One region of the Desulfonatronum sp. SC1 genome, then DNA from elsewhere that is predicted to be linked to it. Evidence: predicted binding sites of a transcription regulator. Region 1 holds the regulator's gene; each other region holds the start of a gene.
The links. Region 1 encodes sigma-54, which starts transcription at its own class of promoters, with help from an activator protein. Its sites were predicted from a motif close to CTGGCACGGNNNNTGCTT; they were not measured.
Positions count from the first base shown of each region.

Region 2: C6366_RS13080 (YeiH family protein) is a predicted target of sigma-54. The motif match lies at 3,483-3,500, and genes of this name have one in related genera.
Region 3: flgB (flagellar basal body rod protein FlgB) is a predicted target of sigma-54. The motif match lies at 4,502-4,519, and genes of this name have one in related genera.
Region 4: C6366_RS10250 (Spy/CpxP family protein refolding chaperone) is a predicted target of sigma-54. The motif match lies at 2,346-2,363, and genes of this name have one in related genera.

Region 1 is NZ_PZKN01000021.1:16,083-22,012, reverse strand. It holds gene C6366_RS11920 (PTS sugar transporter subunit IIC) at 1-600, opposite strand, end outside; gene C6366_RS11915 (PTS sugar transporter subunit IIB) at 632-1,111, opposite strand; gene C6366_RS11910 (PTS sugar transporter subunit IIA) at 1,124-1,540, opposite strand; gene rapZ (RNase adapter RapZ) at 1,572-2,471, opposite strand; gene C6366_RS11900 (PTS sugar transporter subunit IIA) at 2,584-3,033, opposite strand; gene raiA (ribosome-associated translation inhibitor RaiA) at 3,037-3,582, opposite strand; gene rpoN (RNA polymerase factor sigma-54) at 3,656-5,089, opposite strand; gene lptB (LPS export ABC transporter ATP-binding protein) at 5,153-5,878, opposite strand; gene C6366_RS11880 (LptA/OstA family protein) at 5,875-5,930, opposite strand, start outside.
Region 2 is NZ_PZKN01000024.1:25,444-31,373, forward strand. It holds gene C6366_RS13060 (DUF1538 domain-containing protein) at 1-622, shown strand, start outside; gene C6366_RS13065 (DUF1538 domain-containing protein) at 619-1,347, shown strand; gene C6366_RS13070 (P-II family nitrogen regulator) at 1,350-1,685, shown strand; gene C6366_RS13075 (sigma-54 dependent transcriptional regulator) at 1,744-3,174, opposite strand; gene C6366_RS13080 (YeiH family protein) at 3,619-5,373, shown strand; gene C6366_RS13085 (hypothetical protein) at 5,409-5,669, shown strand; gene C6366_RS13090 (sigma-54 dependent transcriptional regulator) at 5,804-5,930, opposite strand, start outside.
Region 3 is NZ_PZKN01000028.1:17,287-23,216, forward strand. It holds gene C6366_RS14155 (FliH/SctL family protein) at 1-519, opposite strand, end outside; gene fliG (flagellar motor switch protein FliG) at 506-1,507, opposite strand; gene fliF (flagellar basal-body MS-ring/collar protein FliF) at 1,509-3,110, opposite strand; gene fliE (flagellar hook-basal body complex protein FliE) at 3,224-3,529, opposite strand; gene flgC (flagellar basal body rod protein FlgC) at 3,566-4,003, opposite strand; gene flgB (flagellar basal body rod protein FlgB) at 4,003-4,413, opposite strand; gene C6366_RS14185 (lipopolysaccharide assembly protein LapB) at 4,660-5,223, shown strand; gene C6366_RS14190 (IMP cyclohydrolase) at 5,575-5,930, shown strand, end outside.
Region 4 is NZ_PZKN01000016.1:60,676-66,605, reverse strand. It holds gene C6366_RS10255 (nitrogen regulation protein NR(II)) at 1-1,503, opposite strand, end outside; gene C6366_RS10250 (Spy/CpxP family protein refolding chaperone) at 1,596-2,117, opposite strand; gene C6366_RS10245 (UPF0182 family protein) at 2,476-5,208, opposite strand; gene thiL (thiamine-phosphate kinase) at 5,448-5,930, shown strand, end outside.

The DNA of each region.
Region 1 (5,930 bases):
GACTCTACGCGAGCGCAGGGAAAGCAGAACCCCGACGGTTCCGATCATCCAGACCACCGGCCAAGTAATGGGCAACATCAGGACACGTCCGCGGAATTGCTGCAAGAGCACGTCGGTGAGCGGCACGAGCAGGGCCATGACCACAATGAACGCCGCCAAGTTCACCACGACGGATTGCAACAGGGCCATTTTCACTGGATTCACCGGGGAGATGGTTACATCCGCGCCACCTCGCGTGGACTGAAGCATTTGCGTATACACGGCATTTTGTCTACGACGCTGAAACAGTTCGAGACGGCTGCCCAAAAGGGCCGTGGGTGCGCAGAGCAGCATGACCATAAAGATCACCGGAGCCTGGGCGAGGTCGAAGATGTTCACCAGGGCCAGGGATGTCAGCAGGGCAAAGGGGCCGTGCGGGGGAATGTAGGTTCCAATGGGAAACAGATCCAAAAAGAACAGCTCGAAAAACAGTGCCACGGGCAAGGCCGTCTCCCAGTGTCCTGTCACGGCCGACCAAAGCATGCCGATCACCAGGGGTCGATCCAGAAAACCGAGATTCAGGCCGAATCGGGCCAGGGAAAACAGGGCAAAAAAAAACACGCCAAGCCCGCCCAGGCCAGCGCGTCCATGCTCATCCCCACCATGATGTCTTCACCTGCGTCGAATCGTTGGGAACACAGCGGAAATCCAAATGAATGCCCCGTTTGGCAAAGGCCTTCAGACAGCCGATGTCCTCGTTGCTCAGGGCCACGTGCGGACAGAGCTGTTGCTTGCCCGGTGAATAATGCAGATTGCCGATGTTCACCGTGGTCAACGCAAATCCAGCCTGCACCGCCCGCTGCACGTCGCCGCACGTGGCGAATAGCAGCAGCGTGTAGTCCCGCGGATGGATAATCCGACCGTGCTCATCCAGATGCGTGGAAATACGATCAACCCCGACAAAGGAGAGCTCCACGCCGCTGGGCACGGCCAAGCGGATGATCTCCTGACGCATATCGTCGTCGGCCAGTTCGTCGTTGACCACGAGAATATTCCTGGCGCCCAGATACGGCATCCAGGCTTCGATGACCTGCCCGTGGACCAGACGATTGTCGATGCGCACCCAGTTCATGACCGCTCCGGCCTACTCCTTGGCCACCTTGCTGCGCAACAGGTCCCCCGCGACGACGATCCCCTGGGATCCGGCCGCCTTGGCCTCTTTGGCCAGTTCGGCCAAGGACAACTTGCGCGAACCGAGGACGCGCAGCAACATTGGCAGATTCACTCCGGTGATCACTTCCAACTGATGCTCATTTTTGTTCAGCAGCGACAGACTCAAATTCGTCGGCGTCCCGCCGAACATATCCGTCAGAATGACCACTCCCGGGCCGTGATCCGCGCTTTTGACGCTTTTTCTGATCTCCGAAAGGGACTTCTCCACTTCCTTGGTTACGTCCACGCTCACGAAATAGCAATCCTGCTGGGGCCCGAGAATCAGCTCCGCGGCCTTGAGCAGGTAAGCTCCGTACTCCGTATGCGTGACCAACACGACTCCAATCACCGCATGCTCCCGAAAAAACTGAAATCCGGGTTCATCCCAGATTCAGGTGACGATGTTCAATGGTAACGGAAAAACCGGCGGTCGTCAGCGAGGTCAATACGGCCTGGGACACGGCCACCGAACGATGCCGCCCTCCGGTACATCCCAGGGCCATGGTCAACCGATATCGGCCTTCCACCGCGTACAACGGCAGCAGGTACCGCAAAAAATCCTCGAATCGCCCGATGAAGTCCCTTCCCGGATCGTCGTTCAGCACGTAACGGACAATGGACTCGTCCAGGCCGGACAAGGGACGCAGTTCCGGAACGAAGTAGGGATTGGGCAGAAACCGTAGATCAAAGACCAGATCCGCCTCCAGAGGAACGCCATACTTGAAGCCGAAGGAAATCAAATGAATGCGCATTCCTTCGCCAAGATTCTGATCCAGAGGCCATTTCTCCTGAAACACCCGCCGCAGTTCATGGATGGAAAAGTCCGACGTGTCCACCACCAAGTCGGCATGCTTGCGCAGCCCCTCCAGCATGATTCGTTCCCGGCAGATAGCTTGGTCCAAACCCATGCCCTGGGCTTCCAGAGGATGAGGGCGGCGGGTGGTGGCGTAGCGCCGGATCAGCACGGCGTCTCGAGCTTCCAGAAAGACCAGCTTCGGGCTCATCCCGGCCTGATCCATCCGCTCCACGAACTGCTCCCATTGCAGGGCGAAGTCCGGTTGCCGCACATCCAGCCCCAAGGCCACCCCGGCGTACTGATCCAGCTTCATCTCATCGGACAGAGTCAGCAACTGTCCGGCCAGTCCGGCCGGCAGGCCGTCCACGCAATAATACCCCAAATCTTCGAAGACGTTCAAAACCGTGCTTTTTCCGGCCCCGGACTGTCCGGCGATCATGACCAGAGAGAGTTCGCTCGGTTTTCGCGGATGATCCACGCTCATTGCTCTTTGCCTCTTTTCGCGTCCTTGGGCACGCGGTACCCGTGTCCAAGGACGCGGACACCGTAGGGGCACGGCGCGCCGTGCCCCTACGGTGTGGACGGTTCAAACACCATCACGCCGAATTGAGGGCGTCCCAGAAAAGCTCCTTGTCCTGGGCCGTAAGAAAGGCGTGCCGAAAGGCCTCGTCCTTGAGCAGCCGGGTAATGGACGCCAGGATGCGCAGGTGCATCCCGGCGACTTGTTCCGGGGCCAGAACCATGAAAAAAATATGGCACGGCTTGTGGTCCAGGGCGTCGAAATCCACGCCCTCGGAACTGCGCCCGACCACCAACACGATCCGCTCCAGCCCCTCCAGCTTGCCGTGGGGAATGGCCAATCCCTCGCCGATGCCCGTGCTCCCGAGGCTTTCCCGGTCCTTCAGCACCCTAAAAGCCGCCTCGGCGTCCAGGCTCGGCTCCTTTTGGGCCAGGACGGCGACCAATTCCGCCAGCACTTCCGTCTTGTTCTTGGCTTGCAACTCGGGGAGCAGCAAGTCCTTGCTCAAGAAATCCCTGAGGACCATCGATTAGATTCCCGGGTCGATCAGACCGAAGTCGCCGCTTTTACGACGGTAGATGACGTTGACGCGCTCGATGTCCGCGTTAAAGAAAACCAGAAACTCGTTGCCCAGGGCTTCCAGCTGCATGGCCGCTTCATCCACGGACATAGGCTTGGGCTCGAAGTTGTCGGTTTCCGTGATGGTCTGTGCCCTCTTGCCGGTCTCATCCTGAGTGAAGGTGATCACGTCCACCCGGGCGGGCTGGTTCTTCTGGCCGCGACGATGGTCCTTGTTCTTCTCCTTGATCTTGCGCACCTGAGCCTCGAGCTTGTCCAGGACCAGGTCGATGGTGGAGTACATGTCCTCGCTTTCGGTGGTGGCGGAGAAATGCATGTCCTTGCCCGTGAGGACCACCTCGGCCATATGGCGATACTTTTCCACGGAAAGGTTGACGGCCAGCTCGCCCTGATCTTCAGGACGCAGGTAGCGGTTGATCTTATTGAAGCGCTCGCGGGCGTAGCCCTTGAGGTGATTGGACGGCTCGAAATTCTTGAATGTAAAAGTTATTTCCATGCGACACCTCCGAAATAAAACAGGTTCTGGGTTGGTTTGAGGTTGTTCGCTCCGTTGGGAGCGTCTGCGAAGGTTAAAAAATGGCCTTGCGCTTGGAAGACGACTCGATGTTCAGCGCCATGCGATACTTGGCTACGGTCCGGCGAGCGATGTTGACGCCCAGGGACTTCTTCAAAAGTTGCGAGATCAGTTCGTCGCTGAGTGGACGCTTGGGGTCCTCTTCAGAAATCAGCTTCTTGATCTCCGCCTTGACGCTTTCCGATCCGGCTTCCGAGCCGTCGTCCATACCCAAGGCGCTGTTGAAGAAAAATTTCAGTTCATACGTTCCGTGGGGCGTGCTCATGTATTTGCTTGTCGTTATCCGGCTGACCGTGGACTCGTGCATGTTGATATCCAGGGCCACGTCCTTGAGAATCATCGGCTTCAGATGCGTCACCCCGTGACGGAAAAATTCGATCTGGAACCGAACAATGCTTTCGGCGACCTTATGCAGGGTCCGCTGGCGCTGGTACAGGCTTTTCATCAACCAGTGGGCGGATCGGACCTTTTCCTGAATATAGTCCTTGACCCCCTTGTCGTGAACAGACAGCTCCTTGGCGTAGGCCTCGTTGATCATCAAGCCCGGTATCTCGTCCTCGTTCAGAACCACGATGAAATCGCCGCCGTGCTGGAGGATGTAAACGTCCGGGCTGGTGAACTGAGGGTCCTCGGAGCCGAAGCTTTTGCCGGGCATGGGGTCCAGGCGCTGAATGCAGTCCAGGTAATGCTTGATTTCCTCCATGGAAAGCTTGAACTTTTTGGCTAACGGCTTGTAGCGCCGCTTTTCCAGCTCCTCAAGATGGTCCTTGACCAGGGAGACCAGAATCGGGTCGTCCAGCCCCAGTTCGTCCATCTGGACCAGCAGGCACTCCCGCAGATTTCTTGCGCAGACCCCCACGGGGTCCAGGCGCTGCATGATCCGCAGGATCCGCTCCGCCTCCTCCGCCTCGCACCCAGCCATGGCGGCGATGTCCTCAATGGACTCGCAAAGATACCCCACGGCATCCAGGTTGCCAAGGATCACCTCGCTGACGGCCAGTTCCCGTTCCGACAGGGCGGAAAGCCGCAACTGCCAGGAAAGATGGCCAATCAGCGTGGACTTGCCGGCCAGCCGGGCCTCGAAACTCATTCCCTCTTCCGGGATTTCCCAGTCCCGGCCCTGGATCTGTCGACTGATGCTGGAAAATTCTCCCAGGTAGTCCTGCCACTCAGAATCGTGAAGTTGCCGGGGCTCCTCGACGTTGACGGACTGGAACCGGCTCTCCGCGGGATCCTTTTTCGGGGCTTCCACCGTCTCGTCAATGCTTTCCGGCACGATTTCCAACACAGGGTTTTCCAACAATTCTTGCTGGATGCTTTCCACCAACTCCAGCCTGGAAAGCTGAAGCAGCTTAATGGCTTGTTGCAGTTGGGGGGTCATCACCAACTGCTGCGTCAACTTCAGTTGCTGGCGCAGTTCAAGAGCCATGTCGCGTTCTCGCCTCCATGACCGGGCTGAACAGTTGGAACGCCATTCCCGATTGTTGATCAATCATAAGCAAAAGTCCTCACCGAGATAGACCTTCCGAGCGATGGGGTCGGCCACGATGGCCTCCGGCGACCCTTCAAAAATGGCCCGTCCTTCGAAGACGATGGACGCCCTGTCGCAAATCTTCAGCGTTTCATGGACGTTGTGATCCGAAATCAACACCCCGATCCCCCGCTCCTTGAGGGACATGACGATCTCCTGGATGTCGTCCACGGCCAAGGGGTCGATGCCCGCGAAGGGTTCGTCCAGCAACATAAATTTTGGATTGCGGATCAGGGCTCGGGCGATTTCCAGGCGGCGGCGCTCCCCGCCGGAGAGAAACATGGCCTTCTGGTCGGCCAGCTTGGCGATGCCCAGTTCCTCCAACAGGGCCTCGGCCTTTTTGCGCTGCATGGCCGGGGTGAAGTCCGTGTACTCCAGAATGATTTGCAGATTCTGCATCACGGTCAGCTTTTTGAAGACTGAACTTTCCTGGGGCAGGTAGCTCAACCCCAACCGGGCTCGTTCATGCAGCGGCCAGGTGGTGATCCGCCTTCCGTCCAGGTCCACCACCCCGTTGGTGGGCTTTATCACCCCGACCAGCATGTAGAACGTGGTGGTCTTCCCGGCTCCGTTGGGGCCTAAAAGGCCGACGATCTCTCCCTGCTCGACCCGGATGGAAATATCCCGGACCACCTCTTTCTGGCCGAAGCTTTTGCGCAGATTCTTGCCGGAGAGAAGGGCCTTCACCGCGCCCCCTGTTCCCGAGGCAAAAGAAACATTCCTTCCACTCGCCGATCGG
Region 2 (5,930 bases), on a different contig from region 1:
GCTTCAGGTGTTTCTTGTCCATCTGCCCTGGGATTTGTTCGTGCGGTTCATCATCGGGGCGGCCATGGTCCTGGCCGGTTTGTTGCTGTTTCTTCAGGGGGTGAAGGTTGGGTTGTTGCCCATGGGCGAGGCCGTGGGCAGTGAGTTGCCCAAGCATGGCTCGTTGATTTTTATGCTCTTTTTCGCCTTTATCCTCGGATTCGTCGTGACCGTGGCCGAGCCGGACGTGCGGGTGCTCGCCCATCAGGTGGATATTGTTTCCGACGGGATGGTCACCAGCAACCTGCTGATTTTCACCGTGGCCATCGGGGTGGCGTTCTTCGTGGCTCTGGCCATGCTGCGCATCGTGCTGCGCGTACCCATTGCCTGGCTGTACGGCGTCAGCTACCTGTTGATTATCGTTCTTTCCTTCATCACTCCCGCGTCCTTTGTGCCCATTGCCTTTGACGCCGGGGGCGTGACCACCGGGCCGGTGACCGTGCCGTTCATCCTGGCTCTGGGTTTGGGGACCGTGGCGGTCATGGGCGGCCGGTCCTCCTTTACCGACGGTTTCGGTTTGGTTGGGCTCGCTTCCATCGGGCCGGTGATCGGCGTGATGATTTTGGGGATGATTTACGGATGAATACGATTCTGGCCTTTCTGGATTTCAGCCACGTCTCGCTGGAGGTTTTGCAGGCCCTGGCTCCTCTGGTGGCTTTTTTTCTGTTTTTCCAGCTCGCCTACCTCAAGCTGCCCCGGACGTTCGTGATGAACATGATCAAGGGAGTGGTGCTGTGCGTTATGGGATTGATTCTGTTCTTGCAAGGCGTCCAGGTGGGGTTCATGCCCGTGGGCACGGCCATGGGGGAGATTCTCGGAGCCATGGAGACGACCTGGCCGCTGATTTTTATCGGTTTTTTGCTGGGCTTGGTGGCCACCATCGCCGAGCCGGCGGTGCACATCTTGAGTTACGAGGTGGAAAAGGCCTCGGCGGGCAGCATTCGCGAGAAGACCATTCTCGCGACCCTGTCCCTCGGGGTGGCCTTGTTCGTGGCCCTGGGCATGGCCAAAATCATCTACGGCGTGCCCATCCATTACATTCTCGTGCCGGGATACCTCCTGGCCCTGGTGCTGATGCGTTTTTGCGACCCGACCTTCGTCGCCATCGCCTTTGACGCCGGAGGGGTCGCCACCGGTCCCATGACCGTGACCTTCGTGCTCGCCGTGGCTCTGGGCATCGCCACGGCGATGGAAGGCCGCGATCCCGTTCTGGACGGCTTCGGCCTGATTGCCCTGGTGGCCATGGCCCCGATTCTCTCGGTCATGGTCCTTGGACTGATCGTTACTTCCGTGAAGAAAAGGAGCTGAGCGTGGACCTGAATATTCCCTTTGATCTGATCGTCACCATCGTGAACAAGGGCGGCAGCGAGACCATCATCAAGGCCACAAAGTCCGCCGGGGCCGAGGGCGGGACGATAATTCCCGGCCGCGGCACCGGAATCCGGGAGCAAAAAAAGCTGTGGGGCATCCCCATAGAGCCGGAAAAGGACATTGTATTGACCATCGTGCCTCAGGAAAAGACCCAAATCGTCCTTGACGCCATCCTGGAGCAGGGCAGCCTGAACAAACCCGGCGCGGGCATCGCCTTCGTTGTGGACCTGAAAAAGGTCGTCGGCATCTGCCACATGTGTCAGCTGGATACCTGAGCCGGCTCATCGTCCTCGTCGCCGGGGGAATCTCCCCCAAACGGAGCCGCCGCGTCGGCTACTGCGGAGAGTGGACGGTGGTCCGGAAGTCCGGAGAGTGCAGCCCCATGCGGCGCATGATCTTCTGGACGGCCACCCGGCTCAGGCCAGCCATTTTGGCGGCCTTAGAGATATTGCCGTTGGTGGTGAAGAGAAGGTTCTGGACGTAGGAGCGGGTGAACTGTTCCAGCATCCGGTTGCGGGCCTCAATGTAGGGTTCCATGGTCATGTTGGCGTACTGGAGGACCAGGGACTGTACGGGACTTGCGCCGGGGTGCTCCACGGCATGGATGTGCATGGTTTCGATTTCGGTATCCTTGCAAAAAATCAGCATCCGGCGGACGAAGTTTTGCAGTTCCCGGATGTTGCCCGGCCAGTTGCGGCGCATTAATTCTTCCGTGGCCGCTGGGGAAAAGCGTTTGGCCGGGATTTCCAGTTCCGCGCAGAATTTTTTGCTGAAGTGGTCCACAAGAAGGGGGATGTCCTCGCGGATGTCCCGCAAGGTCGGCGTACGGACCGTGACCACGTTCAGCCGATAAAACAGATCCTCCCTGAAGGTCCGCTCGTTGATCTTCTTTTCCAGATCCTGGTTGGTACTGGCCAGGATGCGTACGTTGATCCTCTTGCTCTTGACCCCGCCCAAAGGTCGCAGCTCCTGCTCCTGGAGCACGCGCAGCAACTTGGTTTGAAGGGTGACGGGAATGTCTCCGATTTCATCCAGTAGCAGGGTCGAGCCGTCAGCTTCCTCGAAAAGCCCGACATAATCCGTATCCGCTCCGGTAAACGCCCCTTTCTTGTGCCCGAACAGTTCGCTCTCCAGAAGCTGTTCCGGGATGGCCGGGCAGTTCACCGCGAGAAAGGGGCGGGATTTGCGCTTGCTCAAGTCGTGGATGGCCCGGGCGACTAACTCCTTGCCTGTTCCGCTTTGGCCGCGGATAAGCACGGTATAGTTGGTGTGGGCCAAAGCCTGGATGGTGTCGTAGAGTCGGCGCATGGGCGCGGTCTGACCGATGAAGTTCGCAAACGAGTTTTGTTCCGAAATTTTGGCCCGTAGGTTCAGGTTTTCGCGGATCAGTTGACCTCGTTCCATACCTTTGCGCAGCACCCGCAGCAGATCTAGGATTTCAAAGGGCTTGGTCACGAAGTCGTAGGCCCCTTGCCGGATGGCTTCCACGGCTGTCTCGATGCTGCCGTAGGCGGTCATCATGATCACGGTGACGTTAGGGTCCGTCTCCCGGATCCGGGTGAGCAGATCCATTCCGTTCATTTCCGGCATCTGGATATCCAGCAGAATCAGCTCGAAGGTGCGTGTGTCGATCAGTTCCAGCGCTTTCAATGGATTGGATGCGGTGACCACGGAGACGCCTTCCAATTCAAAAGAGAGAACGCGGCTCAATCCCTGAAGCATGTCCACTTCGTCGTCAATGATCAGAAGGTGCTGCTGGGCCATATGGATGTTGATACCTGAGTAAGGGGTGAAAGCTTCTCGGCCTCTTGATGAGAAAGGGACATCCGTGTCGCGAACCCGAGATGTACGAGGAAAACGGCGAAAGCGCTGCCGGACGGCTGTTGAAGAAAAGGCCTCGCGGGATTGCATCGAAATTCTACTCGGCCTTGAACGCCTTGTAAATTTCCGCCTGTGAAACGCAAAGCGAGGCTTGCAATGACAACCGAGGATAGCATCAACCCAGGATGGCATCTTTGCGTTTGTATTGCTGAAACATATTGAAAAGATTCTGCTTTATTTTCGAGAAAAGTCAGGCTTGCTTTTTGCTTCCGTGAGAAGGCCGGGGTGGTCCCGGATAGGGTGGGTCCGGAGAGAAAGCCGCGTTTTGAGGCTCCCGCGTCCAGGGCCCTGAACATTCACGAACACCTTTTCTCAGGAGGAAGCGAGATGGCCGAAGCTTCGAAGCAAGATTCTGATATTGTTATTGATCGTGGAAAATGGGAATGGTCCGAACTGTGGAAGAAAGAGGACTGGTGGGCGATTTGGCTGGGATTCGTGATTTTGATCATCGGCTTGCTCATTTTCCTGCCCAGACCTCCGGCGGATATGCATGAGAAACTGGCCAAGGCCGAGGCGACCATGGCCGCCGAGGATGTTCGCGCGCCGTTCCATACCATCGAATGGCACGGGGCCAACGACGCCATGTCCGGGCTGCGAGCGCGTAACGAGCCCCATGGAAAAACCATCGCCAAGTGGCTGGAGATGCCGGGCCGGTGGACGAGCAGCCCCATGGAGTCCTTCTATCTGAGCGAGTCCGCTGCCGCGGAGCGGCGGGCCAAGGCCGAACCGGCCTATAAGGAAGCTCAGGAAGCGACCAAGGCCGCGCTGGAACGGGCCAAGCAAGTCCAGGATTTGGCCGCTGAGGAAGCGTTCCGCAATGAAGACCTTAACGAGCAGGCCGAGGCGGCCATCCGGGAGTGGCGTCAGGCCAGGGAGAAGGAGCGGGGCAGTCTGCGGACCAGGGCCTCGGTTCAGGCCTACAACAAGATCCCCTACATGATCGGGATCATGATTATTTTCATGGTTTTCTTCAGTGTCGGCGCTCGATTTATGGACATCGGCTCGGCCGATCTGATGAAGGGCTTTTGGTTCGTTTTCCTGCTGGCTGTTGTCGCGGAGATGATCGGTCAACAGAATACCATGCGTGAATATGGTTTCGGCGGCTTGATCTGGGCCATTCTCGGGGGCATGTTGATCAGCAACACCGTGGGCGTGCCGAATTTCCTGAAGCCGGCCCTGCAGACCGAGTACTACATCAAGACCGGCCTCGTGCTGCTGGGCGCGGAAATCCTGTTCAGCAAGATCATGCTTATCGGGCAGGCCGGCGTGGTCGTGGCTTGGGTCGTCACTCCCACTGTGCTCATCTTGACCTACATTTTCGGTCAGCGGGTCTTGAAAATGGAGTCCAAGACCCTGAATATCACGGTCTCCGCTGACATGTCCGTCTGCGGCGTGTCCGCGGCCATCGCCACGGCCGCGGCCTGCCGGGCCAAGAAGGAAGAGTTGACCATCGCCGTGGGCATGTCCATGCTCTTCACCGCGATCATGATGATCGCTCTGCCCACGTTCATCGTCTCCGTGGGCATGCACCCGGTTTTGGGCGGGGCCTGGATCGGCGGGACCATCGACTCCACCGGCGCGGTTGTGGCGGCCGGGGCATTCCTGGGCGAGGTTGGCATGTTCGTGGCCGCGACCGTGAAGATGATCCAGAACATCCTCATCGGCGTTATCGCTTTCGGCGTAGCCGTGTACTGGTGCGCCCGGGTGGACTGCGTACCCGGTCAGCAAGTCAGTAAGATGGAAATCTGGTATCGTTTCCCCAAGTTCGTGCTGGGCTTCATCGCCGCGTCGATCATCTTCTCCTGGATGCTGGTCAGCATGGGCAGCGCTGGCGACGTAATGATCGACCAGGGCGTGCTGCGCGGCTTCTCCCGCCCGATCCGGGAATGGTTCTTCATCCTGGCCTTCGCCAGCATCGGCCTGTCCTCCAACTTCCGGGAAATGGCTCACCACTTCAAGGGCGGCAAGCCGGTCATCCTGTACGTCTGCGGGCAGACCCTGAACCTGATCCTGACGCTGCTCGTGGCCTACCTGATGTACTTCGTGGTATTCCCGCACGTCACCGAAAGCCTGATGAGCTAATCGTTCGTCGGGCGCAAACCTAAGGGAGAGCGGTCATGCACGCGCCAAAAGACAATCAGGGCGGCAATCGCGGCCACGGGAAGCTGAAAGGTTGGATCAAACTGGCCGCAGGCGTGGCCCTGGTCTGGGTGATGGCCTATGTAGTGCTGCCTTGGGGCCAGACCCTGCCGCACATCCGTCCGGTGATGGAGGCCATCGCGGACTCCAACGTGGATACCGGCACGTACTGGTATTCCCAGTGCGAGGACACCGCGGTGGCTCAAATGCATATCCGCAACACCCTGCGCAACCTGTAGCTCGGTCCGCGCGACAACTCCGACCGGACGGCCAAGCCGTCGGATAAACAAAAAAACGGCCCTGGAAAATCGATCTCGTTTTTCCAGGGCCGTTTCATTTTATCGTTGTAGAGGAGTCGAAATTGCTTTCCCGCTCACGACCCTGAACGATACTCCACCGGATTGATGTTCATCTTTCGGACGATTTTTTGAAGGGCCACCCGGCTCATGTCGGCCATTTTCGCGGCTTGGGAGACGTTGCCTCCGGCCTTGGAGAGGAGG
Region 3 (5,930 bases), on a different contig from region 1:
CCGTGGATGGACGGCAATGACCACCTTGCGCTTGGCGTCGATCATGTCCACGGCCTGATCCAGCAGGTTGGCCAGGCTTTCCCGGCGATGAACGTCCAACTCCACGGCGATGGCCTTTTCCACCATGACCTGCAAGAGCATCACCAAGTCGCTGCGGTAGGTCCGCCAGACTTCCTGGCCTTGTTCCTCTATGGAACGCACCACCGCGGCGCATTGCTCGGCCGCCTGCTCCAGAACTAGGTTCATCTTGGCTTCGCCCTGGGCTTGGCCCTCGCGGAAGCCTTCGTCGCGGGCCTTGGCTTTGATCCCTTCCGCCTCGGTCATGGCCTGGGTCAAAATCTCCTTAGCCATGCCTTGGGCCTTGCCCCGAACCCGGGTCAGATACTCTTCTTCGGCCTCCATGTTCCAGGCGGCCTGTTGACCGCCGCCCAGGGTCAACTCGGACAGCCCCACGGACCGGCGGGGGCCGAGAACAATTTTCCCTCCAGATCGAATGCCGTCAGGACTAGAGGAGGACATCGCCGCCTCCCTTGCTCGTGATGATGATCCGGCCTTCGACCTCCAGCCGGCGAACCACCTTGACCACGTTCATCTGGGCCGTCTCCACCTCGGAAAGCTTGACCGGCCCCATGATTTCCAGATCTTCCTTGATCATGGTGGCCGCACGTTCGGACAGGTTGGAGTAGAATTTTGCCTGCAGTTCCTCGCTGGCCCCCTTCAGGGCCAGGGTCAGTTCGTCGTTGCTGACCTCCTTGAGCAACTCCCGAATGCCACGGTCGTCCAGGGTTTTGATGTCCTCAAACACGAACATGAGCTGTCGGATTTCCTCGGCCAACTGGGTGGATTCCTCCTCGATGTCCGCCAGCACTTCCTCTTCCGTGGCCCGCTCCACGGCGTTGAGGATCTCGGCCACCGACGGCACTCCGCCGACCTTCCGACCTTCCCGCCCTCCCATGGCGATCAATTGTCGATCCAGCACCTTGCCCACGTCCTCCAACATGTCCGCGGGCACGGCTTCCAGGCGGGCCAAGCGAATCAGCACTTCGGCCCGGGCCCCGGCGGGCATGTTCTGGAGCAGACCGGCGGCCTGCTCCGAATCCAGATGGCCCAGAATCAAAGCCAGGGTCTGAGGATGTTCGTTGCGCAGAATCTGGGCCAATAACTTCGGGCTGATGCTTTCCAGGGCCTTGAACGGCCCCGGACCGGCGTCCAGGTCCAAGGAGTCCAGCACGTACTTGGCCGTTTCGCTGTCCAAGCCCTGGAGCATCTTGCGCACCCGGTCCGGGCTGCCGACCAGCATGTTTTCACCCAGAGCCAAAAGCTGGTTGAATTCCTCAAGCACCTCCTCGACCATCTCCTTGGGTACCGAGTCCATCTCCACCATGGCTTTACTCACACGGATGATTTCCCGGCGATCCAAGTGCTTGAACACGTCCACGGCGTACTTGTCGCCCATGGCCAACAGCAAAATGGCCGTCTTCTGGGTACCGGATATTTTATCTGCCACTTCAGGCGTTCTCCTCTTTCAGCCAGATCTTCAGAACATGAATGCTCTGTTCCATGTTCTTTCGGAATAACTCCGCGGTGGCCTGTTTCAACTCCTCCAGGCGGCGCTGGGCCAACATGGCTTCGGACTCCTGTTTGTCCGGGGATTCCAGGGCCATGGCCCCTTCTCCTTCCAGTTCGTCCATCGCTCCTTCGTCCTGTTCGGCCACGCGTGGCCTGATCATGGCCATCACCACCGGGCGGACCACCAGAAGCAGGAAGAGCAGGATCAACAGGAAATTCAGAATCGGTTTGCCGAACTGTCGACCGTAGTCCAGGATAACGTCGGCCAAGCTCGGCGTCGGAATCAGCTCCGGACCGCCAAAGGATATACTGGAAACCTCCACGCTGTCTCCCCGTGCCCCGTCGAAACCGATGGCATTGCGGACCAACTGTTCGATCCGTTGCAGTTCCTCGGCGCTGCGCGGCACGAAAACATGCCCTTGGTCGTCGCCCCCCGGCTGATACGTTCCATCGACGATAACCGCCACGCTCAATCGCTGCAACTCGCCCAGAGGCATGATGATCTGCTGTTCTTCGCGATTGATTTCAAAATTGGTCGTGGACTGGGAACGGGCGCTTTCCTGGTAGGTGCCCTGCCCGGCGAAGCCGTCCCCCTGGAACTGCGGCTCGGGAACTCCGGCTTCCAGGTTGGATTGTCCAGTGCTGGTTTCGTCGCTTTTTTGTTCGCTGCGGACCACGGCGCTGTCAGGGTCGAACATCTCCCTGACGATGGTCCGCCGACTGAAATCCAATTCCGTGTTCACCTTGGCGATGACCTGGCCATGGCCGAATAGCGGGATCAACATTTGGCTGATGCGCCGCTCCAGACTTTGCTCCAGTTGCAGCTTGTACTCCAATTGCGTGCTCGTCATCCCTTCCATGGTGTCCGAGGGCTTGGGCTGATACAGTATTTGCCCGCTTGTATCGGATACCGTGATGTAATCCGGAGTCAACCCTTCCACCGAGGATGTGACCAAATTGACAATGCTCTGGACCTGGCGGCCATCCAGCCTGGCGCCTTGCCTCATGGCCAGAATCACGGCCGCGGACGGCGGGCTCTGCTCCTCGATGAACAAACTCCGGTGTGGGATGACCAAGTGAATCCGGGCGCTTTCCACCTCCGGAAATTCAGAAATAGTCCTGGACAGTTCGCCCTGCAGGGCCCGCTGGTAGTTGATGCGCTGGATGAAGTCGGTCTGACCGAGCTTGACGTCGTCGAACAGCTCAAAACCCAACCCCGGTCCGCGTAGCGCGCCTTCCCCGGCGACACGCAGCCGCAGTTCATGAACCCGATCCACCGGGACCAGAATGGTCTGGCCGTTATCCGCCAGCCTGTACGGCTCCTTGCCGGCCTGCAAAATGTTGCTTACCCGGCTGGCGTCCTCCGGAGTCAGGCGGTCGTACAGCACGGCGTAATCCGGTCGCCCGATCCAGTACATGAGCAGGAAGAAAATCAAAACCATGGTCGCCGCCAATCCGCCGACCATAATACGTTGAGAAACGCTGGAATCGTTCCAGATCTGAAGGACCTTGGCTTTCAAATTATCCAGAAAAGGAGGCATGGCTGGCTCCGGTTTTTTTCGGGTTCAGGGGTTAAGGGGTTCAGGGGTTCAGGGTTCAGAAGTTCAGTGGTTTAAAGGTTCAGTGCCTTATACAACCATGAACCATTGAACCTCTAGAATGGCATCCGCAACACTTCTTTATAAGCTTCCATGATCTTGTTGCGCACGGCGGAGGTCATGCTCATGGACAAGCTGGCTTTCTGCATGGAAATCATCAACTCGTGCACGTTCTGATTCTCTCCGGAGGCAAAGGACTGGATCAGTCCGATGGACTCCTGACGCAGGCTGTTTACCTCGACCAGCGAGCCCTTCAATGTGTCGGTGAAAGACCGAATCTCTTCATGTGGCTTGATGGTCTCGGGCCGCGCCATTTGCGCGGCTTGATTGTAAGCCTTCATGGCGATGGGGGAAATTGACATGGCGCTCTCCGTGGATACGTATTAGCGAAATGAAGGTTATCGGCCCAGTTCCAGGGCCTTGTTGAACATGGCCTTGGCCGATGAGATCGTGGCCGCATTGGCTTCGTAGGTCCGCAAGGCGGTCATCATATTGGCCATCTCCTCGACCACGTTGATATCCGGTAAGCTGACGTAGCCCTGCCCGTCCGCGTCCGGGTGCCCGGGATCGTAGACCCGTCTCAGGGGTCGCTGGTCCGTGACCACGCCGGAAACCTTCACGCCTTTGACTTCCCGCTCCAGTTCGGAACGCATGGCCTTGGTAAAGGGGGAGTCCAGGGGCGTGGCCTGAAAGACGACGCTTTTGCGACGATACGGTCCGCCTTCCGGGGTCCGTGTCGTATTCACGTTGGCCAGATTCATGGAAATGATATTCAGGTGCGTCCGTTCGGCGCTCAGGCCCGACGCTCCGATCTCCAAGGCGGTCATGAAGTCCATTATCTGCCTCCCTCGGTAATGACGGTTTTCAGTCCCTCGAAATTCTTCTGCAGCGTGGTGATAAGGGTGTTGTAGAGCAACGTGTTTTTGGCCATGGTGGTCATTTCCTTGTCCAGGTCCACGGCGTCCTCGCCCTGCACCACCCGTGGTTTGAGGTCCTTGATGAAGTCCGCGGAAAACTTTCGGGCGTCGAACTCCGCCGGTAAATGGTCGGGGCTGGTCCGGGTCATCTTGCCCCGGGCGTCCAATCCCAAAGCCCGTTGAAGATCATCCTCGAACTCCAGGCTCCGGGCCTTGTATCCGGGGGTCTTGATGTTCGCCAGGTTCCCCGCGACGACATTTTGACGTTCCAGACGCATGTCCAGAACCTTTCCCTGAAGATGAATATGAGACCCAAACAGACTTTTCATGATTCGATTCCTCCTGTCATCTCAGGCTGTTCGCGCAATGCACAGCCTGAAAGCAAACGCCATGGACACGATTGGTTGTCATTGGGATTAGCAACTCCCGTTCCAACAGTGCACAATCCAAATCATGCCGGAGCGGCAAGGATTGCAGCAAATGGTTGGCATGAAGGATGCAACGCCTTTGAAACAAGGACGGACGTCGGAAGTTGACGTCGACACGGATCAAAACAACTCAGAGGAGAGACCATCATGACCAGCCATCTCGACTACGAAATCAACAAGGAACTCGGGGAATGCTATCTGTTCATGGGCGAACTGGACAAGGCCGAACAATATTATGAGAAGGCCGCCAACTCCAACGGAACTCATCCGGATCCTTACTTGGGTCTGGCCACTGTAGCGGTGCAGCGCGGGGACCTGGACAATGCTCTCAGCCTGTACCGTCGGGCCTCGGAAATTGAAGCCAGCGACAAGTCCCTGGCCGGCATGGCCCTGGTGGAAATGGAAACCGGCGCAACGGACAGCGCCTTTGCGCACTTCTCTCAGGCCCTGGAACACAACCCGGAAAACCTGGTGGCCCTCTACGGCCTCGTTCAGGCCGGCCATGGACTGGATCGCCTGGACGCGATCATCGCTCCCCTGGAAAACTTTCTGGAACTCAACCCGGACAAGGCCGAAATCCGGTTCACCCTGGCCGGCATCCTGGTCAAGCTGGGCCAGGTGGGCCACGCCCGAGAACAATTGGAACGAGCCCTGGAAAGCGACCCCACATATGATCCGGCCAAGGAACTCCTGATGGAACTGGCCCAGTAGACTGCCCCGCATCCCGTGGTTTCTCCTCCGTCTTGACCGCGGTCGTCCGGGCCGGGAACGGTTCCCGGTCCGGACGACTCGGCCAGAGGTATGGAAGACGTCACTGCTCCAAAAGGTCGGGCATAACCTGAAAGCTCCAGAGTCTAGGTTCCCGCCCGCGCGGGAATGACTTGAAGCGGCATGCTGTTTCAAGCTCGTCATGCCCGCGAAGGCGGGCATCCAGGTCATGCTTGCCACATTTTTTGAGCAAGTACAGGAAGACCGGCTTGAAGACGTCCACATGCAGGAACCAAGAGAGCCGTCTTGCCAAGATTTCGGGCTTGTGGCATGTCCGAAAGCAGGGAGGACGGTATGCAATTATTGCCCATCAGACAGGCTCTGCTCAGCGTCACGGACAAAACCGGCTTGGTGGAGTTCGCGACGTTTTTGCAGCGGGGCGGGGTCCAGCTCATTTCCACAGGAGGCACGCGCAAGACGCTTCTTGACGCCGGACTTCCGGTTCGTGCCGTCAGCGAGGTCACCGGGTTCCCGGAAATCCTCGACGGGCGCGTGAAAACGCTGCACCCGCACATTCACGGACCGTTGCTGGCTGACAAGGACAATCCCGAACACCTCCGAACCCTGACCCAGCGCAGCCTGTTGCCTCTGGACTTGATCTGCGTCAATCTGTACGATTTTGGACAGGCCTTGGAACAGAATCTGAACCT
Region 4 (5,930 bases), on a different contig from region 1:
GTCGCCCTTGTTTTCCGCCACGGCCTGGATTGCGTTCATGAGCAGATTAAGCAGGCACTGCTTGAGTAGGTCCGGGTCGGCCCAGACGGTTCGCTCCTCGCCAAAATGGCGGCGAACCTCGATTCCGTGGCGATCAAGGTCGGTGCGCAGCAGATCTTCGACGCTCTCCAGCAATTCGGTCAGTCGGACCGCGTTTTTTTGAGGCGGCTTGGGCTTGGCCAGGAAGAGCAGGTCCGTAATCACCCGGTTCAGGCGGTCGGCCTCGGCGACCATGGTCCGGGCGTAGGTTTCCTCGGGTTCGCGACCAGCCAGCTTGCCGGCGAAAAACTGAGCGAATCCGCGCAGGGCACTGAGCGGATTGCGGATTTCATGGGCCACGGCCGCGGCCAACCTGCCGATGGCCGCCAGCCGTTCGGACTCCTGCAGGCTGTCTTCCAGCTTTTTGATTTCGGTCCGATCTCGGACCAGCACCAGACGTTCGCCCAACTCCCGCTCATCCGCCCGCAAGGGCACGGCCAGAATTTCCAGATGGCGATCCGCGAAGGAGTAGTTCCGCCAGAACATCCCCGGCGGCCCTGACGCGGGACCCGCATTCGGGCTCGGCGCGGCCCCTGGTTCCGCTCGCGGCTCACCGGGCCGGTTTGACTCCCAGCCAGACTGTTGGTTGAGAGCGAGATCAATCCAGCGACGGCCGGGCAACGGCCCGTCTCCGCCCAGCAAGGCCACGGCCGAAGGATTGGCCCCGCGGATCACGCCTTCGGTGTCCACGGTCAGCAAGCCGTCCGGCAGGTTGTCCACCAGCTTGGCCTGAAACTGCTCCAATTCCTTGACTTTGGCGCTTTGTTCCCGGCGCTGCAACAGCTTCATCGCCCCGATCCACAACAGGACCACCGTGGCCAGCACGTAGCCGCCCTGCCAGAGCGCCGCGCGCCGCGCGTCATGGTACATGACCAGATGCTCGCTCATGTCCAGGCCGAGGACGAGATAAGAGGCATGGCCCGGGGCGTGATGGCCCGGGGAGAGAAAGGTTTCATGCATGTGCCGGGCGGCGGGCTGCCGGAGTTGATGGACGTAGAGCAGGATATCCTGGCCCTGGTGACGGGCGAATCCGTGCCACTGCCGTTCGTCCCGCAGGGTTTCCAAAGCGGCTGGAGGAAGCGTCGGAAAGCTCTCCGGGTCTTCGGAAGCGAGCACCATCTGCCCGGAAGGCCCCACGACGCCGACAAGAACCAGGTCCGGGGAGGTCAGTAGTTCCTGAAGAAATTCCTTGCCCGAAACCCTGGGCGTGGCCGTCCGCGAAGGCCCGCGCATCCGCCAAGCCATGTTGCCCTCGATGCCCATGGCCACGGCCCGGGCCGCCAGCACCATGTGCTGCTCAACGGCCTGTCGCTGATGCCGCAGGTTCTGCCAGGTGACGAAGATCAGGCTCAACCCGAGCAGAACCATGGCCAACAAGGGCATAAGGTAGCGCGTTTCGCGGTGGATGGCCGGCAGGATGTGCATGGCGAAGCATTGTGAAGCGTTATTGAGTGGTGTTATGAACATAAACAAAAATGCCGCCCGTCTTCCGGGCGGCATTTTTGTTTTTTAAGATGTTATTCAGCCGATCGCGCTCCGTGCCCGGACATCATCGGGCAGTTTCCCATCCGGCCTTTCTTGCCGGACATCTTGCCGCGGTCCGACATACCGTGACCTCTGCCGCCCGTGCCGCCCTGCATCAGGTGCCCGGTTTCCTCGAAAACCTTGCGCCGCAGATCGTTCCTGAGCTTCATGGCTTCGCCCTTCAGGGTGATGATTTCGGCAGTCACGGTGTCAATCTGGGCCTGCTGGAACTCCGGGGCGGCCAGGAGCACGTCCAGTTCGGCCTGCTTGGCACGCAGGTGCAGGTTGTGCTGCATCATGTGCTTGCGGTGCTCCGCGAACAGCGCGACCATTGCTTCCTGTTGCTCCTCGGAGAGGTTGCCGAGCACCGGATGTCCGGCGCCGTGCTGACGCTGTTGCACCTCAGCCCCTGGCTTGCCGGGTTGACCGGGACCGTGCTGGTGTTGCGCCAGAACGGGTACGGAGATCAGGGCAAACACAAGAAGTATCGCACTGGTGGAAAGAAAACGTCGCATAAATTGCCTCCTGCTTCAGGTGGTTATGGTGAATGAATGCTTATCATACTACAAAGGGCATGCCAAAAAATAAAAATCAACAATATCAAAGCTAAGATGTAGATACCATCTAACCTCACCATGGATATGCAAAAAACTGCACAAACATGATTGCACAAGCATGCAAAAAACTGCACAAGCATCAGAGAAATTCGCGCTGGCCGTGACGACCGCGGATAATGTCACGGAGAGAAAAGACCGCGCCCGTTTGGTCGTCGCGTGGACGACGCAAAACGGGCGCGGTCTCGGGTTCGTTACCGGAAAGGTCCGTCAGGAAGGCCTCCCGGTAGTCTCTTTGGAGAGGCCTATTTGGAAACGCTTACTGCATCAACCGACGCAACTGGTCTACCACTTCCTGGAGCTTGTCCACGGCGTCGCGCAAGCCCTGGTTGAAGTCCGGAAGCTGAAGCAGCGGCCTCCGCGCATCCTCTTCTTCCGCGGTCTCCACCACCGGAGCCACGGGCGGAAGGTCGCCCACCAGGGCGCTGATGGAGGCGTCCAGGGTCTGGTGCATGACCACCTGCCGGGAGTCGGCCAGGATGATCCGCCGCAGCTCCGGAAAATCAATGGTTTCCGGGCGCAGGAAGACCGGTTCGGCGTAGAGGATGGAATCCCCGATGGGGATGACCAGAAGAATGCCCCGGAAGACCTCGGAGCCGACCTGGCCCCACAAGGTGAACTGCTCGGATATGACGGCGTCGTTGTCGATGCGCGCCTCCACCTGGCTGGGACCGTCCACGTGGCGGCCGGTGGGGAAGCGGAACAGGATCATGTCGCCGTAATTCTCCCCGTCGCTGCGCGCGGCCATCCAGCCCACCAGATTGTGCCGGTTGATGGGCGTGAAGGGCTGGATGAGCAGGAATTCTTCCTTCTCTTCGCCGGGCAGCCGGGCCACGATGTAGTAGGGCCGCAGGATTTCCGTCTGGCCGAAGGAATGCTGCATGGGCACGGACCACTGATCTTCCTTGTTGTAGAAGACCACCGGATCTTCCATGTGGTACTGAAGCAGCATCTGGGTCTGAACCGTGAACATATCCTGGGGATAGCGGACATGGGCCCGGAGATACTCCGGCATCTCCTCCTGGGGCTTGAACAACTCGGGGAACATGGCCTGGTAGGTGCGGATCAACGGATCGCTCTCGTCAAAGACATAATAGGTGAGAGTCCCGTGATAGGCGTCCACCACGGCCTTGACGCTGTTGCGGATGTAGTTGAACCGCCGCTCCCAGGGAGTGGAATAGGGATAGCGGCTGGTGGTGGTGTAGGCGTCCTGGATCCAGAACAACCGGCCGTCGGCCACCACGGAATAGGCTTCCCGGTCGCGCAGCAGGAACGGGGTCACGGTGGTGAAGCGCTCCTGAACTGTGCGCCGGTACTGGATCCGGCTTTCCGGCGTGACCTCTCCGGAAATCAGGATGTTCACGTCCTTGAACTGCCAGGCGTACATCAGGCGGCGGAAGAAGGAGCCGAGCTGGACCCCGCCGTCGCCCTCGTAGTGGGTGTACACCGGGCCATCCGGGCCAGGGAAATTGAACTCCTGCATCCGGCTGTTCACGATCACATAATCCAGGCTCTTCAGGCCGTAGTAGAGTTCCGGGCGGTCCAGGGGAATCTCCCCGGAGGGCGGGAGGTCACGGATGAAAAAGTCCGGACGGCCGCCGGACTGGACCTCGGTCACCGGGCTCATGGCCACGCCATAGCCGTGGGTGAACTGGAGGTGCCGGTTGACCCAGCGCTGGGCCTCGGTGGGCAGTTTTTCCGCCGAAAGCTCGCGGGTGGCCAGCATGACCTGGCGCAGCTCATCGTTTACCATGTAGCGATCGGTATGCACGGCCAGGAAGTCGTAGTACAGGCGGAAGAACTGGATCTGGTTGTAGCTCTGCATCAGCGGACCTTCATCCCAGAGCCGGATGTTCTGGATGGTGCCCTGGTTGGCCTCCACCGTGGCATGGTCCACCTCGCCCAGGGCCGGATGGCTCATGGACCGCAGACCCTCCAGACCAAAGGCCTGACGGGTGTGGCTGATGTTGTTGGCCAGGTAGGAAGTTTCCCGCGCCAGCTCGCTGGGCTCCACGACCAAGCGCTGGATCAGCCCGGGAACCAGGCTGCCCAGGACGATATTCAGGCCGAACCACGCGCCCACGGACCAGACGGCCAATTCCTTGCGCCCGGTCTTGGCCGCGGCCAGGAGCGCCCCCGCGGCGACCAAGGCCACCACGGCCATGAACGCCCTGGAGGGCATGTTGAAAAGATTGTCCGTATAGCCCACGCCGTAGACCGCGCCCATGGTCGAATAGAGCAGGTCGTACCTGGAGAGCCAATGGCCCGCGGCGATAAGCACGAAAAGGAACGCGCCCAGGACGGCCAAATGCGAGAGAATCGGACCCCGGAAGGCGAAGGCCTCGCCGCGCAGGATGCTGTTCAGGTAATAGAAGGCCGCGACGATGATCGCCACGAGCACGGTCAGGCCCACCAGCCATGACCGGAAAAACTCCAGGGCCGGCAAGGCGAAGATGTAAAAGGAATAGTCGTTGTTGAAGATCGGATCGGTCTCGCCGAAAGGCACCTGGTGCAGGTAGCGCAGGACGACGTTCCACTCACCAGCCGGTCCGGAGGCCAACAAAAAAGCCCCCAGGGCCACCACGCCTCCGGAGAGCCAGACCAGCACGCTCCGGGCGGAGTCGTAGATCCCAGGGGGGAGTTTGTGACCGGCCCTTGGAAACATCCGTCCGGTAGTCCGCACCACCGCGACCAGGTTGGGAACGGCCAGGGCCAGAAAGACGAGAACCGCGCCCAGGTACAGCCATATTTTGGTGGTCACGACCTTCCAAAGCACGCCTTGGTGATCCAGGGAACTGTACCACAGCCAGTCAGTGTAAAATCCCTGGGCCCAGTTCAGTCCGGACCACAGGATGATCAACGCCAAACCAAGCAGACCCAACCGCAGGAAGCGATGAAACTTGGAAAAATCCATCTCCTCGACCTTGAACTGCGGAAACGGATCCCGCGGGTCGTATGGGCCTTGGGGACCGGGGCCAAAAGAAAACAGCATCAAGACAACCTCCTTGACGGGGGGTGAAAACAGGGGCCAAAATCACGAAAAAAAGCCACAAGGCTTGGAACGCGAATCCGCATGGCGCAAACATTCTTATCCCTTCTTGTGAACAAAAGGTCAACCGTCGGAATGATGTATGAAAAAAAGACTCGTTGCATTTTCGAGCGTCTCAAGCGAAAAGGACGTAGCGGATCGCCGAATCGCAATTTGCCCACATCAAACCACTTCTTCACCCCATGAGCACAGCAACCACTCCCGGACCGCCCCATCTTGGCGACCTTCGTTCCGAAGACGCCTTTCTGGAGCTGATCGACAGCTTTTTCCCCAACTCCCACCACAGACTGCCGCTGGGCCGGGGGGACGACTGCGCCGTGATCAACTGCAAGGAATCCCTCTGCGTATCCTCGGATCTTTTCCTGCAAGACGTCCATTTCCGGATGGCCTACTTCGCGCCGGAGGATATCGGCTACAAGGCCCTGGCCGTGAACATCAGCGACATCGCTGCCATGGGGGCCAAGCCGCTGGGGTTCGTCCTGAACCTGATGGCCCCCGGACACCTGGAACGTGGATTCTGGGAAGCCTTTTTTCGCGGCATGGCCGAGCTGGCCGCGGAACATGACTTGTATCTGGCTGGGGGGGATCTGTCCGTGGCGCCGTATCTGGGCGTGGTCGTGACCATCTGGGGGGAACGCCTTGAGGGCGGCAGGTTGCTGCGCCGG